Regions from separate parts of the Tumebacillus amylolyticus genome, predicted to be linked through region 1. Evidence: predicted binding sites of a transcription regulator. Region 1 holds the regulator's gene; the other holds the start of a gene.

Region 1 (7,224 bases):
TCGGATTGCAAGTGTTGGAGCGCCGCGTGAGACGGGGCGGTTGCAGCAGGTGTAGCGACCTCTTCGACCATTCGGTTCCATTGGCCGCATCCCGGACATTTGCCCATCCATTTGGGGCTTTCATACCCACAGTCTTGGCACACAAATTTTGATTTATACTTTGCCATACGTGTCCCCTATTCGTCATTGTCATACAAAAAGGTTCCAATCTCCATCATATACGAAAGACAAGCACGCAACAAGGGACCTAAGTAGATCATACGCAAGGACCCCCCAAGAGTTTCATACCCGAGAGTCAATTTCTGAAAAAAAGCTCGTGGCCGCGACGCGGACACGAGCTCTTTTTGCTTAGGCTTGTTGGATTTCTTCTTGTTGCGCGCCTTCGTTTTTGACGGTGAGTTTGCCGTCTTCGGCGTCGATGCGCACGAGGTCGCCTTTTTTGACGCTGCCCGAGAGCAGGGCTTCGGAAAGCTGGTCCTCGATGTGGCGCTGGATCGCACGCTTGAGCGGACGTGCGCCGTATTGCGGGTCGTAGCCTTCCTTGGCGAGGAACTGCTTCGCTTCGTCGGAGAGCACGAAGTGGATGTCGTTCTCGCGCAGGCGTTTCTTGAGGTCGTCGGACATCAGATCGACAATCTCGCGGATGTGCTCCTCGGCGAGCGGGTGGAACACGATCTGGTCGTCGAGACGGTTCAGGAACTCCGGACGGAATTGCTTTTTGAGCTCTTCCATGACGCGGTCCTTCATGTTGGTGTAGTCCGCTTCTTTGTTCGCGGTGAAGCCGAGGGCACCGCCCTTTTTGATCGTTTGCGCCCCGACGTTCGAGGTCATGATGATCACCGTGTTGCGGAAGTCGACGGTGCGGCCCTTGGAATCGGTCAGGCGACCGTCGTCGAGCACTTGCAAGAGCACGTTGAAGACTTCCGGATGTGCCTTCTCCACTTCGTCGAACAGCACGACGGAGTACGGCTTGCGACGGACTTTCTCCGTCAACTGACCGCCTTCTTCGTAACCGACGTAGCCCGGAGGCGCCCCGACGAGACGGGCGGTGGAGTGGCGCTCGCCGTACTCCGACATGTCGATGCGGATGATGGCGTTCTCGTCGCCAAACATCGCTTCGGCCAGAGCTTTCGCGAGCTCGGTTTTCCCAACCCCGGTGGGGCCGAGGAAGATGAAGGAGCCGATCGGGCGTTTCGGGTCTTTGAGGCCCGCACGCGCACGACGGATCGCGCGGGAGATCGACTTGACCGCTTCGTCTTGGCCGATGACGCGGTCGTGGAGAATTTCTTCCATGTTCAAGAGGCGTTCCGACTCGGCCTCCGCCAGTTTCTTGACCGGGATGCCGGTCCAAGAAGCGACGATGTCGGCGATGTCTTCGGCGTTGACCACAGAGTCTTTTTTGACTTGGGTTTGTTGCCATTCGTTTTTGCGGGATTCCAGTTCTTCGCGCAGTTTTTGTTCCTTGTCGCGCAGGGAGGCCGCTTTTTCAAACTCTTGGGATTGCACCGCAGATTCCTTTTCCGAGCGGATCTCTTCGAGTTTTTCTTCGAGTTCCTTGAGGTTCGGCGGTTGGGTGTAGGTGCGCAGACGGACACGGGATGCCGCTTCGTCGATCAGGTCGATCGCTTTGTCCGGCAAGAAGCGGTCGGTGATGTAGCGGTCCGACAGTTTGACGGCCGCTTCAATCGCTTCGTCGAGAATCTTCACGCGGTGATGCGCTTCGTAGCGGTCGCGCAGGCCTTGGAGGATGAGGATCGCTTCGTCCTTGTTCGGCTGGTCGACGGTGATCGGTTGGAAGCGGCGTTCGAGGGCCGCGTCTTTTTCGATGTGCTTGCGGTATTCGTCAAGCGTGGTCGCCCCGATGCATTGCAGTTCGCCGCGTGCGAGGGACGGCTTGAGGATGTTCGAGGCGTCGATCGCCCCTTCGGCACCGCCGGCACCGATCAGGGTGTGCAGTTCGTCGATGAACAGGATGATGTTGCCCGCTTGGCGGATCTCATCCATGATTTTCTTGAGACGATCTTCGAATTCCCCGCGGTACTTCGTGCCCGCGACGACGGTGCCCATGTCGAGAACCATGACGCGCTTGTTGCGCAGGGTTTCCGGGATTTCGTTGTCGACGATGCGTTGCGCGAGTCCTTCGGCGATGGCGGTCTTGCCGACGCCCGGCTCCCCGATGAGCACCGGGTTGTTCTTGGTGCGGCGGGAGAGCACTTGGATGACGCGCTCGATTTCGTTGGCGCGGCCGATGACCGGGTCGAGCTTCTGGTCGCGTGCCATCTGGGTCAGGTCGCGCGCCAGAGAATCGAGGGTCGGGGTGTTCGCCGCTTGGGCGTTTTCTTGATGCGATTCGTGGGTGTCACCGCCGAGCAATTGGAGCACTTGTTGGCGGGCTTTGTTAAGCGACACACCGAGGTTGGCGAGCACGCGGGCTGCCACGCCTTCGCCTTCGCGGATCAGACCGAGCAAGATGTGCTCGGTGCCGACATAGTTGTGTCCGAGCTTGCGAGCTTCGTCAATCGAGAGTTCGATGACTTTCTTCGCACGCGGGGTGTACGCCATACCGGTGGATTGACCGGGGCCGCGGCCGATGATCTTCTCCACTTCTTTTTGTACTTTGTCGCTGGAAAGACCCAGCGAGACCAGCGATTTTGCTGCAATGCCTTCGCCCTCGCGGACGAGGCCCAGCAGGATATGCTCAGTGCCAACCCCGGAGTGACCGAGGCGGCTCGCTTCTTCTTGAGCCAATGCCAATACTTTCTGTGCGCGTTCCGTAAAACGTCCAAACATCATAGGTTCCACCTCCATAGTACTTTGAATCTATTCGAGGACAAAGCACCAATATGCTTGTGTCAGGGTTCGACTCTAGATCTGGGCTTCGTCCATATGCAAGCGTTCGCGAACGAGCGTGGCGCGCCGCCAATCCCGCTCCCCCGGCGCCAATTCGGCCCCGTGGAATTTTTGTAAAAAGCCGGGTTGGGTCATCACCATCAACTCTTTGAGAATGTTTTTCGACACGCCCTTGATGACGCCGAGGTCGATGCCCAGACGCACATCGGAGAGGCGTTGCATCGTCTCTTTGGAATCGAGACGGCGCGCATAGGCGAGGATGCCAAACGAGCGGGCGATGCGGTCTTCGATCACTTCGCGGTTTTCGTTGAGCAAAAAGTGACGGGCGGCTTGTTCGTGCTCGATGATTTTGCGTGCGACCGAATCGAGGTTGGAGATGATCTCCTCTTCGGACTGGCCGAGCGTAATCTGGTTCGAGAGTTGGAACAGGTTGCCGACCGCTTCGGTGCCTTCGCCGTAGACGCCGCGCACGACGAGACCGACTTGGTTGAGCGCGGAGAGCACGCGGTTGATCTGCTGGGTGACCACGAGGGCCGGCAGATGCAGCATGACGGACGCCCGGATGCCGGTGCCGACGTTGGTCGGGCAAGCGGTGAGGAATCCATAGCGGTCGTCGAACGCGTAGTTGAGCTGACTCTCCAAGAGGTCGTCCGTTTCATTTGCGATGCTCCATGCTTCGCGAAGCTGCAAGCCCGGCAAGAGCACTTGCAAACGCAGATGGTCTTCCTCATTGACCATGATCGACACTTCCTCGTCATCGCGCAAAGCGACAGCGCCTCGAGAAGCGTGTTCGACAAGTGCGGGCGAGATCAGGTACTTCTCGACCAATGCTTGGCGGTCGACGTCGGACACGTCGCGCAGAGTGAGAAACTCGTAGCGGCCGTGTCCGTTTTTTTCAAAAACGTCCGACTCGACGGCGCTCTTGACGCGTTGCAAGACCTCTTCGGATTGCGTGTCGTTGGCGAGCATCGGGAACGGGAGTTCTCGAAGATTCCGTGCCATGCGGATTCGCGTGGAGATGACGATGTCGGCGTGAGGACCGTCGTCTTGCATCCAGCGGCTGGCATCCGCGACAAAGTCTTGGATCGACATCGACTTACACCTCCCCTTGTGGTCCGCTCTTCATGTCTTGCTCCATCCCGCGAATGCGGTCGCGAAGGATGGCTGCTTCCTCGAATTGCTCCGCTTGAATTTTCTGTTGAAGTTCGACGCGAAGCCCTTCGATTTGTTTCTGGACTTTGATCCGACCGCCGGCGCGTTGCGGGACTTTGCCCGTGTGCGACGTCGCTCCGCCGTGAATGCGGCGGACCAGCGGTTCCAGATGCGAGGCAAAATGTGTATAGCAATCTCCACAGCCGAAGCGTCCCAACTGCGCGAATTGCGGATAGGTAAGTCCGCAGGTGGCGCATCGGACCGGCCCCGGCTGTTGGGCTTGGATGCCTTTGCTCATCGGAGTGTGGCCCTGTGTTTCGAATCCAAGCAATCCGCTGAGCAGATTCTGGAACGAAAACGCAGTTTCACCAAAAGGATTTGTCCCAAGTCCGGGACCACCAAAGGTCTTCATCATCACGTCGCCTTTTTCACGAGCGCAGGTTTCGCAGAGATGAATTTCCTGTTTCGAGTTGTTGAGGATCTTCGTGAAGTGCACGGTGGCATCACGTTGGTTGCATTCCTGACAGATCATTTGGCGTCTCCCCTCCTAAGTGCTTGAGGTCCGGTCATCCCTTGAGAATGGCGACGAGCATTGCCGACAATTGATTCGCCCGCACTTGGTCGCGCAGCTGTGGAGACAGCGCGAGGATGTCACTGCAGATCACCGCACGCATCATCAGGACTTCACGCTCGGTCAGCACGTTCTCCTCCAGAAGTCGTCCGAGGAACCCCTCAGCTTCCCGGGCGGACAACGAACTGCCGATGATGTCGAGAATCGCGCGGTGCAAGGCGTTGTTCCTCCGGTCGAGTCCGACCCGTTGGATGCGGATGTACCCGCCGCCGCCGCGCTTCGATTCCACAACATAGCCCTTCTCAATGGTGAAGCGTGTGGAAATCACGTAGTTGATTTGGGAGGGCACACAGTGAAACGTGTCGGCCAACTCGCTTCGCTTGATCTCAATGATGCCTTCGTGTGAGTTGGTGAGGATGGTCTTCAAGTGTTGTTCAATGATGTCGGAGATGTTGCGCATCGTGCCCGCTAACCTCCCTCCTCCTGATCATTGACTTTGACTAACTTTGACCTTCATGACTTCATTATATGTAGGGCCGGGCAAAATTCCAAGAGTCATCTCTCTTCACTTTGCCCAGTTTTGGGGTGGATAAACCGATTTCACAGGGGAAGTCGGGTCGTTTCTTTTATTTTCTCGCAATTTGACTATAGTTGACCTTCGTCAAGAGTTGGTCAAACGATGTGATGATCTCGTCGGCGTCGTCCAGTTCGTGTTCGTTGGCGAATCCGAAGTCGCAGCCGACGGTGAGCAGGAAGTTTTTTTTGCCGGCGGTGATGTCCGATTTGCGGTCGCCGACCATGACGGTGTTTTTTTCGTTGAGGTGTTGTTCGTCGAGGAGGAGGGCGACGAGTTCTTCTTTTTTCTCCGTTTTGTAGGCGCCCGCGCAGTAGAGTTTGTCAAACAGCGGCGTGAGGCCTTGCGTTTCGATCACCGTCTCGACATAGCGCATCTCCCCGTTCGACGCGGTAAAAAGCTTCACGCCCGCCTCGCGGAGTGTGTGAAGCGTTTTTTTCACAGCGGGGTAGAGGGCGCCGGTGCCTTTTTGCATGAGTTCCATCTCGGCCTGGGCGAGCAGTTCGTTTGCTTTGTCGCGCTCGTCCATCGAGGCGTCGGGGAGCAGGGTCTCCCAGACTTCGGGGATTGTCATGCCGAATACGTTTAGGATTTGCTCGTCGGTCGGTGCCGGGCGGCGCAGTTTTTCAAACGTTTGACGAAACGCCGGCAACGCGACCTTCTCCGTCTGAAACAACGTCCCGTCCACATCGAAGATCATCGCGTCCATCGCTCAGTCTCCTTTCTGGGTGGCAAGCGGAATACGGCTTGACTGAATCAGGGAATACCAAGTATGATTCTTTGTTATAGAGTGTCCGGAACGTGACAAGGAGATGACGAGGGATGGCTTCCAATAAATATGAAGAGATTACCAAAGCAGCGGTGATGCTGTTTGAACGCAAAGGATATCATGCGACATCGGTGCAAGACATCGCCGACGAAGTCGGATTGCAAAAAGGCTCGCTGTACCACTACATTTCTTCCAAAGAAGATCTGTTGATGCAACTCGCCCACCGCTCCATCGGCGAATACAACGGGCAGATGGAGGAGATCTTGCACGACGCCTCGCTTACGAACCGGGAGCGGATGCAGCGCGCCATTGAGCATCATCTGCGCTATGTGACCAAGAACGTCCAGCTCACCACCGTTTTGTTGCGGGAAGCGTTCTCGCTGGGGGAAGATCAGCACCAAGTGATTCAAGCCCAGACGGACAAGTACCTCAACTTCTGGACGCAAGTGATCGAGCAGGGCATCGCCGCCGGAGAGTTCCGTCCGGTGAATGCACGGGTGACGGCGCTGTCGATTCTGGGGTCGATCAACTGGGTGTACCGTTGGTACCATGAGGGCGGCAAATTGACGGCAAGCGATATTTCCGACGTGTACTCGCATCTGTTCTTGGAAGGCATTGAGAAGCGATAGAAAAAAAAGACCCAATCCGTGATGGATTGAGTCTTTTTTTTGTGCAGTTATTGGTCTGCGGTTAGGCGAGTTCTTGGAGCGGATCGCGATGTCGAGCAGAGAGTACGTTCCGTCGGAGAGGTTCAGCACCCAGAAGATCGCCATCTGGTTGATCTCCTGCAGCGCACGCAGGGTTTGGCGAACGCCGTTGCCGGTGATTGCTGCGGCAGATCGGGTAGAAGTCTTGCATGGTTTGGTGAATTCGTTGTCCGACCATTGAGGTTGTCGTCATCGAAGAACACTAGCGAGTCGAGGCCGATGTTGATCTCTTCGGCGATGCCTTTCATATTGGAGATCTTGTCCTGCCAGTTGATGCGAATGGCGGCGAAGTGCTCTTCGCGCAAGATCATGTGCGGATGCTCGCGGAAGACGCGCAGGACGTCCTCTTCGTTGTTCTTGCTGTTGACGTGTTTTGCTTGCCCAACTCGGGAGCAGAACGCGTCGTAGTTGAACAGGAACGTGGAGTGGCTGGGTTTGAAATGCTGTTGCTTGCCGTCCAGATGCGCTTTGGCGCATGCAGGTCTTCGCAGGTCTTTGCGGATTTTTTTGTAGAGTTGCAGATATTCGAATACGGTAACAGGCTGGTTTGAGGAGATACGTTCACTTATCTCTTGCACGATCTACTCCCTCCCAATGGTCC
Region 2 (7,224 bases), on a different contig from region 1:
GCCAACAAACCCCACGTAGCGGGTCTGGGTAGTTTCGTGTTCATCGTACATGTTAATCAACATTAGGTATCATCCTCCACACATCATCTTACACCATGATACAATGAGAGGAAAGGCAAGGCAAAGAGAGGAGGGAGATACGGTGTCGAGATTCTCCTTGCAACTGTTTCCGTTGCAGACGGTGCTCTACCCGTACTGTGTGCTCCCGCTGCACATTTTTGAACCGCGGTACCGCACGATGATTCGGATGTGCGTGGAACATCGTGTGCCGTTTGGCATCGTGCAAGTCACCGGCGGATTGGCTCTCATCGACGGCCACAGCGCCCCGCGCAACTATGACGTCGGCACGGTGGCGGAGATTACAAACGTCGTGGAATTCCAGGACGGCCGTCTGTTTATCACGACGCAGGGCCACCAGCGCTTCAAGATCTTGGAGAGCAATTATGACGAGGATGTGCTGACGGCGATCGTCGAAGTCTATGAGGACGAGCCGATGACCGGACAAAGTTATCGCGAACTGTCCGAAGAAGTTCGACACAACTTTGAGCGGTATTGGAAGCTCTTGGAGTGTGTGATGAACCGCGACCTCGGGGAGCTGGACCTGCCCGACGATCCGAATGTGCTGTCGTGGTTGATTCCGTCCGTGCTCCATGTACAACCGGAACTTAAACAAGCGATTTTGCAAAAAAGAAGCACCCGCGAACGCATGGAAGTGCTTCAGGACGTGTTGATCGAAGAAGTGGACAAGCTGCGCGACGCCATGAAGGACGGGCGTGAGAAGTAGCATTGTGCTATAATAGTGCGGGACAATCCGGGAAACGCTACTAGTAGGAGGGACTTTTTCCATATGGCAGATCACGCGAAGCTTGAGAAATTGATTGAGACGCTGGACGAATACATCGCCCAAGCCAAAGCGGGCATGAACAAAAACCACAAGCAGATCGAAGACATGCGCGCCGAGTTGACGGAGCGCGGGTTTGGCGAAGCGCTCGAAGAAGTGGAAGGTGTCGTGGAGATCACCGGGCACCACGGACAAGCGCTGGGCCGTCTGACGATGGCCGGTATGGTGCGCGGCGAACTTTTGAAACTTCTGGAACAGACAAAATAACGTCAAAGTTCCATTTCGTTGAGCAATTTACAACACGTTGCGACTCTGTTAGGATAAACAGTGAACTTATACGTTGGAAAGGTGCGATCCGACATGAAAAAAGCCCTGATCATTACCGATATACAGTCTGACTTCCTTGGCAACATGGATTACATATATCCGCTCTGCCAGAAGTATCTGGACAACCATGCGAAGGAATACGATCTCGTGATCTTGACCCACTGGAAACACGTGGAGAACGAAAACGAGAACACCCTGCTCCTCAAGAGCGACGGAGCGAAAGTCATCGAGAAGCGCGGCTATTCCGCTCTGACCGATGAAGTGAAACAACTCTTGCAGGAGAACAACATCGAGCTCGTCCACCTCGGCGGCATCGACTCCGACATGGCGGTCATCGCGACGATGTACAACCTGCTCGACGCAGGCTACAAAGTGCAGATGCTCGAAGGTTTGCTTGCTTCCTACTCCACGCGTAACTGGGAGTCGACCACGATCATGCGTTTCGTCCTCGGGGACGAGAACGTGCTGAACGTCGGCGGCGGCCGCGTTTGGATGTAATTTTTTTGTGCGAAAAAGAAACCTGGCCAACCCTCGTGGTGAGCCAGGTTTTTTCTGTTAGGAGTAGGCGAGAGGGAGCTCGGAGACAATACACCCAAGACTCTTTGGAGAAGGGTGAGGTGAAGATACTTGTCAACACCGTCGTGGGTCTATTGGGCCGGTTTGTATGACAGCAAGTTCGAAGCGTATTGCGCTGTGATGTGGGTGGAGGGCGACAAGCGGATCTACGGCAAGACGCCGCCGCAGGAAGTCGAACTCTATCGCACCAACCGGGGGAAGTTTGGGGTTCGTTTTAAATAGCAATCGTTCTGGACATCCTTATATAGTCGTTCAAAAGCCGCTTGTTACCTCGACAAGGGGCTTTTGTTTGGGGTAAAGTAAAAGGGAATACATAACAGTTTTTTTTCGCGGGTGAGGTGGACGTATATGTTGCAAGATGCCAAAGTTGTGATCGACATCCGGGACGAAGCGGAATTTCTGGAAGGACACATCCCCGGCGCCGTGCATTGTCCGTTGCAGGAGCTGACCTATGCGGTGTCTGACGCAGACTTTGAGGACTTGATCGTCGTCGTGTGTCGGACCGGCAAGCGAGCGCAGCAGGTCAAGGCGTTATTGGAGCACGAGGGCTATCATAAGATAGAAGTGCTCCCCGGTGGTATGACCGCGTATCAGGGCGAGATTGTCAAAGGTGAGTAGTTCAGAAAGTGTGGGGAGACTCACAGTTGCTGAATTTTGACTTTGACTGTCTTTGACCCTTTGACGTTGTCTGAGTATACTGAGAGTACGAATTCAAAACCGAATGGAAGTAAGGGAGGTAGTTTTCATGAATCTGGTACCGATGGTCGTAGAACAAACATCTCGCGGAGAGCGTTCGTATGATATCTACTCGCGTTTGCTGAAGGATCGCATTATTTTCCTCGGCAGCGAGATCGACGACAATGTCGCGAACTCGATTGTGGCACAACTCCTGTTCCTGGCGGCGGAAGACCCGGACAAGGACATTCATCTCTACATCAACTCGCCGGGCGGCTCGATCACGGCCGGGATGGCGATTTACGACACGATGCAATGGATCAAGCCTGACGTTTCGACGATTTGCATCGGCATGGCGGCGTCGATGGGCGCGTTCCTGCTGACGTCGGGTGCTTCGGGCAAGCGTTATGCATTGCCGAACGCAGAAGTGATGATCCACCAACCGCTTGGTGGCGCACGCGGGCAAGCGTCCGACATCGAGATCCAAGCGCGCCGCATCCTCAAGATGCGCGACAACCTCAACAAGATCATCTCCGAGCGCACCGGCCAACCGCTGGAAGTCATTGAGCGCGACACCGACCGCGACAACTTCATGGAAGCGGAAGATGCGAAGAACTACGGCCTGATTGACAAAGTCATTCAGAACGTTTCGGAAGTGAAGTAAGTCGTTTGGAGTGAGAAAAAGAGAGGCGACGGGGAACTGTCGCCTCCTTTTTTGCGTGAAAGGGAGTATGGACGTGAGAGAGTGGTTTGAGCAACAAGGTCGGGTGACGTTTGCGAAGTTTATGGAGTGGGCGTTGTATCATCCGGAGTGGGGGTATTACACGTCCGACCGCAAGAAGATCGGGAAGGAAGGGGATTTTTACACCGCCCCGAGTGTGAACCCGGTGTTTGCGGAAGTGCTTGCGGACGAAGTGGTCAAGATCGGCAGCGGGCCTGCGGTGATTGAGTTCGGTGCGGGGGAGGGTCGATTGGCACGGGATATGCTGAGCCGCTTTGCCAGTGAGCATCCCGAGTTTTATCAGAGCCTGGATTATTTCATCGTCGAGATTTCTCCCTCGTTGCGGGAGGTGCAGCAATTGATGGTCGGGGAGCACGCCTCGAAGGTTCGCTGGGTGTCGGAGGACGAACTGCAGGCGGGCAGTCCTTATGAGGGCGTGATTCTCACCAACGAGTTGGTCGATGCGTATCCTGTGCATCGAGTAACTCGGACCCCCGAAGGTCTGAGAGAAGTCTACGTGGAACTTGACGGCACAAGCGTTGAGGAATCTCAACGTTTCTCTGAGGGAACTGACCGTCCTGTTTCCATAGAGCAATCTGAACTCCGTTTCGTGGAATCGTTGAGACCGCTCAGCGACCCGGCCTTGGCAACCTATGTGGACAAGTACGCTCCGGAGATGATCGTGGGGCAGACGATTGAGGTGGGCTTGGCAGGTTTGGCCTGGTACCAGCGAGCGTTGTCGTTGCTCTCATCGGGTCATATCGTGACAATCGACTACGGATACGAAGCGGACATGCTCCACCATTCGTCCCGTCGAACGGGAACTTTGCGCGGTTTCTACCGTCACACGTTGACCACCGACCCGTACCAACACATCGGCGTGCAAGACCTCACCGCCGACGTCAACTTCTCCGCCCTGCGCGACACGGGCGAAGAGCGGGGCTGGAGCACCGACTTTTTCGGCTCCCAAGCCCAATATCTGCTCCAAGCCGGCATCCTCACCCGCCTCACCAACGCCTGGAGCTCCGACCCCTTCCGCGACCCCGACATGAAACGCAACCGCGCCATCAAGTCGTTGATCTTGCCGGGCGGGCTCGGGGAGCACTTCAAAGTGCTGGTACAGAGCAAACCCAAACGGTATAATGAGGCTCAGGTACCACCGCAAACAAAGGAGTGACCCCGCCGTATGTTCCTCAGACGTTTATCGATCGTACTGTTCATCCTCTGTGTCCTGTTCTTGGGCCTTGGCCTCTGGTTTTGGCAGAGCGGGAAAGTGGGATAAGCGCATACAGCAAAAAGAGGCCGTGATACTCGAGCGAGTGTCACGGCCTTTTTCTACTGGAATTACGCTTTCGAGAAGTAAATGATCCCGTTCGCGCCCTTGCCGACGTGCGTCCCGATTACACCGGAGAGCTCGAAGTCGAGGATGTTGGACACCTTCACGCCGAGTTCCACCAGCAAGTCTTTCCAGACTTGCACGGTGCTCGGGTCAACAGTGTGCCCGATCGCCACCGGATACTCCGTGTCAATCGCGCGCTCGGTGAGGAAGCGCTTGACGGCGAGGATGGCGTTTTTCTTGCCGCGCACGCGGTCGAAAGCTTGAACCACACCGTCATAGTCGAGATGCAAGATCGGTTTGATGTTCAAAAGCGACCCGAACAGGAACGAGAGGTTGTTGATGCGCCCGCCCTTGCGCAGGTTTTCCAACGTGTCGACGGAGAACACCAACTCTTGACGCTTGCGCATCTCCGTCAACTTCGCAGAGATCGCCTCTGCCGTCGCGCCCTCGGCGGCCATTTTCACCGCCATCATCGCCAGCATCCCTTCGGCATAGGTCGCCGAGAGGGTGTCGTGGATCGTCACGCGCTCCGGCGTGTCGACGAGGTCGCGCGCAATTCGCGCCGCTTGCAGCGTACCGGACAGGGTGGACGCAAGACCTACGTAGAACACATCGTCGCCCGCATCGAGAATCTTCTGAAACACATCGCGAAACATCGCCGGACTCGGTTGCGAAGTTGTCGGCAACTGCTTGGAATGTGCCATCTTTTCATAAAAATCGGCACGGCTTAATTCGATACCATCTGCATATGTCTGACCGTCGATGATGACATTCAACGGGATGACTGTCAACTGGTGTTCTTCAAGAAGAGTTTTCGGCAAATCACAAGTGGAATCGGTCACGATACGGATCATCAGCGGCATACCGCCTTTCACATAGAAAGAAGTCTGTTTATTATACCACAAAAGCCTCATTTATGGAGAGTTGTCACAACGTGGTCAAATGTGACATACTTTTTCTGTATAGAAGGAAAATTAGTATGGATTATTCACGGCATCTTGTGTACAATAGGGCTGTAACAACTTGACTGGGCTAGGAGGAACTTTCTAACATGGCTATTCGAATTGCGATTAACGGTTTTGGGCGCATCGGGCGCATGGTATTCCGCGCAGCAGCGGTGAACCCGGATATTGAGATTGTGGCAATTAACGCAACCCACGATGTGAAAGCACTCGCACATCTGTTGAAATATGATTCCGTTCAAGGGCGTTTCCAAGCGGACGTTCAAACCACCGAGTCTTCCATCATCGTCAACGGCCGCGAGACGAAGATCGTCGGCGACCGCAACCCGCTGAACCTGCCGTGGAAGGAACTGGGCGTCGATATCGTCATCGAAGCAACCGGCAAATTCCGCTCCAAGGAAACGGCAGGCCAACACATCCAAGCCGGTGCCAAGAAAGTCATCATCACCGCACCGGGCAAGGACGAGGACATCACCATCGTCATGGGCGTCAACGACCAGCTCTATGATCATGAGAAGCACGATGTGATTTCGAACGCATCCTGCACCACCAACTGCCTGGCGCCGGTGGCAAAAGTCCTGCACGAGAAGTTTGGCATCCAATCCGGCATGGTGACCACCGTCCATTCCTACACGAACGACCAGAACAACCTCGACAACCCGCACAAAGACCTGCGCCGTGCGCGTGCTTGTGCCTTGTCGATCTTGCCGTCCACGACAGGCGCTGCGAAAGCCGTCGCTTTGGTCATCCCGGAACTCAAAGGCAAGTTCAACGGTGTCGCTCTGCGCGTCCCGACCCCGAACGTCTCCATCGTCGACCTCGTCGCAACCTTGGACAAAAACGTCTCGGCAGACGAAATCAACGCAGCTCTGAAGGAAGCGGCGGAAGGCCCGATGAAGGGCATCCTCGGCTACAACGACGAGCCGCTCGTTTCGATCGACTATGTCGGCGATCCGCACTCTTCGATCGTCGATGGCCTCTCCACGATGGTTGTGGCAGAAAACACCGTGAAGATCTTTGCTTGGTACGACAACGAGTGGGGCTACTCCATGCGTTGTGTTGATCTCGCGCTGATGGTGGGAAAGCTCTTGAAGGAAAAAGTGACCGTCTAAATTGAACTTTCAAAAAAGGCTGACGTGCTTCGTGACGTCAGCCTTTTTTCGCTTTATAATGGAAGTAACTTCAAAATTTCAGGAGGAACAAATACATGAAAATTCCGGTGGCAGCCCTGTAATCGAAACAGTGGGCGAACCTGCCTTCTGTTTCGGAGTCGTGCATGACTTCAGACGAAGCAGGAGGGTTTTTGAATTATGAGTTTACAACCAGGTACTTTGGCGCACCACAATGTGCGTTTGTTTTTCTGGGCGACGCTGTTTGGCTCGATCAATTTTTTGGAGCCGGTCATGTCGCTGTTCTATTTGGGACACGGACTTTCGACAGCCGGCATCTATTACGCGACGCTGTGTTGGTGTGTGACGGTAGCGCTTTCAGAAGTGCCGACGGGCACGTTTGCGGATCGTTTTGGTCCGAAAGCTTCGTTTTTCGTCGGATGTGTCGTCAATGTATGCAGCAAGGTCTGTCTGTTGCTCCTGTTGCTTACGGACGGCAGCATCTGGTGGTTCTATGCGTACAATGTTTTGAACGGCCTGTCCGCGACGTTTTTCTCCGGGGCGGATGAAGCGCTGATCTACGACTCGCTCAAGGAAAGCGGCGAAGAGGACAAAATGGACATCGCCATGGGCAAGATCTATTCGTCGACTATGTACGTCTCGATGGCTGCGAG

Evidence for each region. Region 1 encodes CtsR, which represses protease genes until heat stress. Its sites were predicted from a motif close to ATGGTCAATAAAGGTCAAACA; they were not measured.
Region 2: clpP (ATP-dependent Clp endopeptidase proteolytic subunit ClpP) is a predicted target of CtsR. The motif match lies at 2,402-2,422, and genes of this name have one in related genera.

What each region holds. Positions count from the first base shown of each region.
Region 1 covers NZ_JAEQNB010000011.1:73,384-80,607, forward strand. The annotation lists gene radA (DNA repair protein RadA) at 1-167, opposite strand, end outside; gene JJB07_RS22905 (ATP-dependent Clp protease ATP-binding subunit) at 349-2,793, opposite strand; gene mcsB (protein arginine kinase) at 2,866-3,942, opposite strand; gene mcsA (protein-arginine kinase activator protein McsA) at 3,947-4,534, opposite strand; gene JJB07_RS22920 (CtsR family transcriptional regulator) at 4,569-5,033, opposite strand; gene JJB07_RS22925 (HAD family hydrolase) at 5,200-5,856, opposite strand; gene JJB07_RS22930 (TetR/AcrR family transcriptional regulator) at 5,970-6,545, shown strand; gene JJB07_RS22940 (hypothetical protein) at 6,668-7,201, opposite strand.
Region 2 covers NZ_JAEQNB010000005.1:192,839-200,062, reverse strand. The annotation lists gene JJB07_RS16330 (DUF3055 domain-containing protein) at 1-63, opposite strand, end outside; gene JJB07_RS16325 (LON peptidase substrate-binding domain-containing protein) at 143-784, shown strand; gene JJB07_RS16320 (hypothetical protein) at 848-1,108, shown strand; gene JJB07_RS16315 (cysteine hydrolase family protein) at 1,202-1,666, shown strand; gene JJB07_RS16310 (hypothetical protein) at 1,796-1,966, shown strand; gene JJB07_RS16305 (rhodanese-like domain-containing protein) at 2,093-2,362, shown strand; gene clpP (ATP-dependent Clp endopeptidase proteolytic subunit ClpP) at 2,490-3,083, shown strand; gene JJB07_RS16295 (SAM-dependent methyltransferase) at 3,157-4,317, shown strand; gene JJB07_RS16290 (DegV family protein) at 4,485-5,333, opposite strand; gene JJB07_RS16285 (glyceraldehyde-3-phosphate dehydrogenase) at 5,531-6,553, shown strand; gene JJB07_RS16280 (MFS transporter) at 6,752-7,224, shown strand, end outside.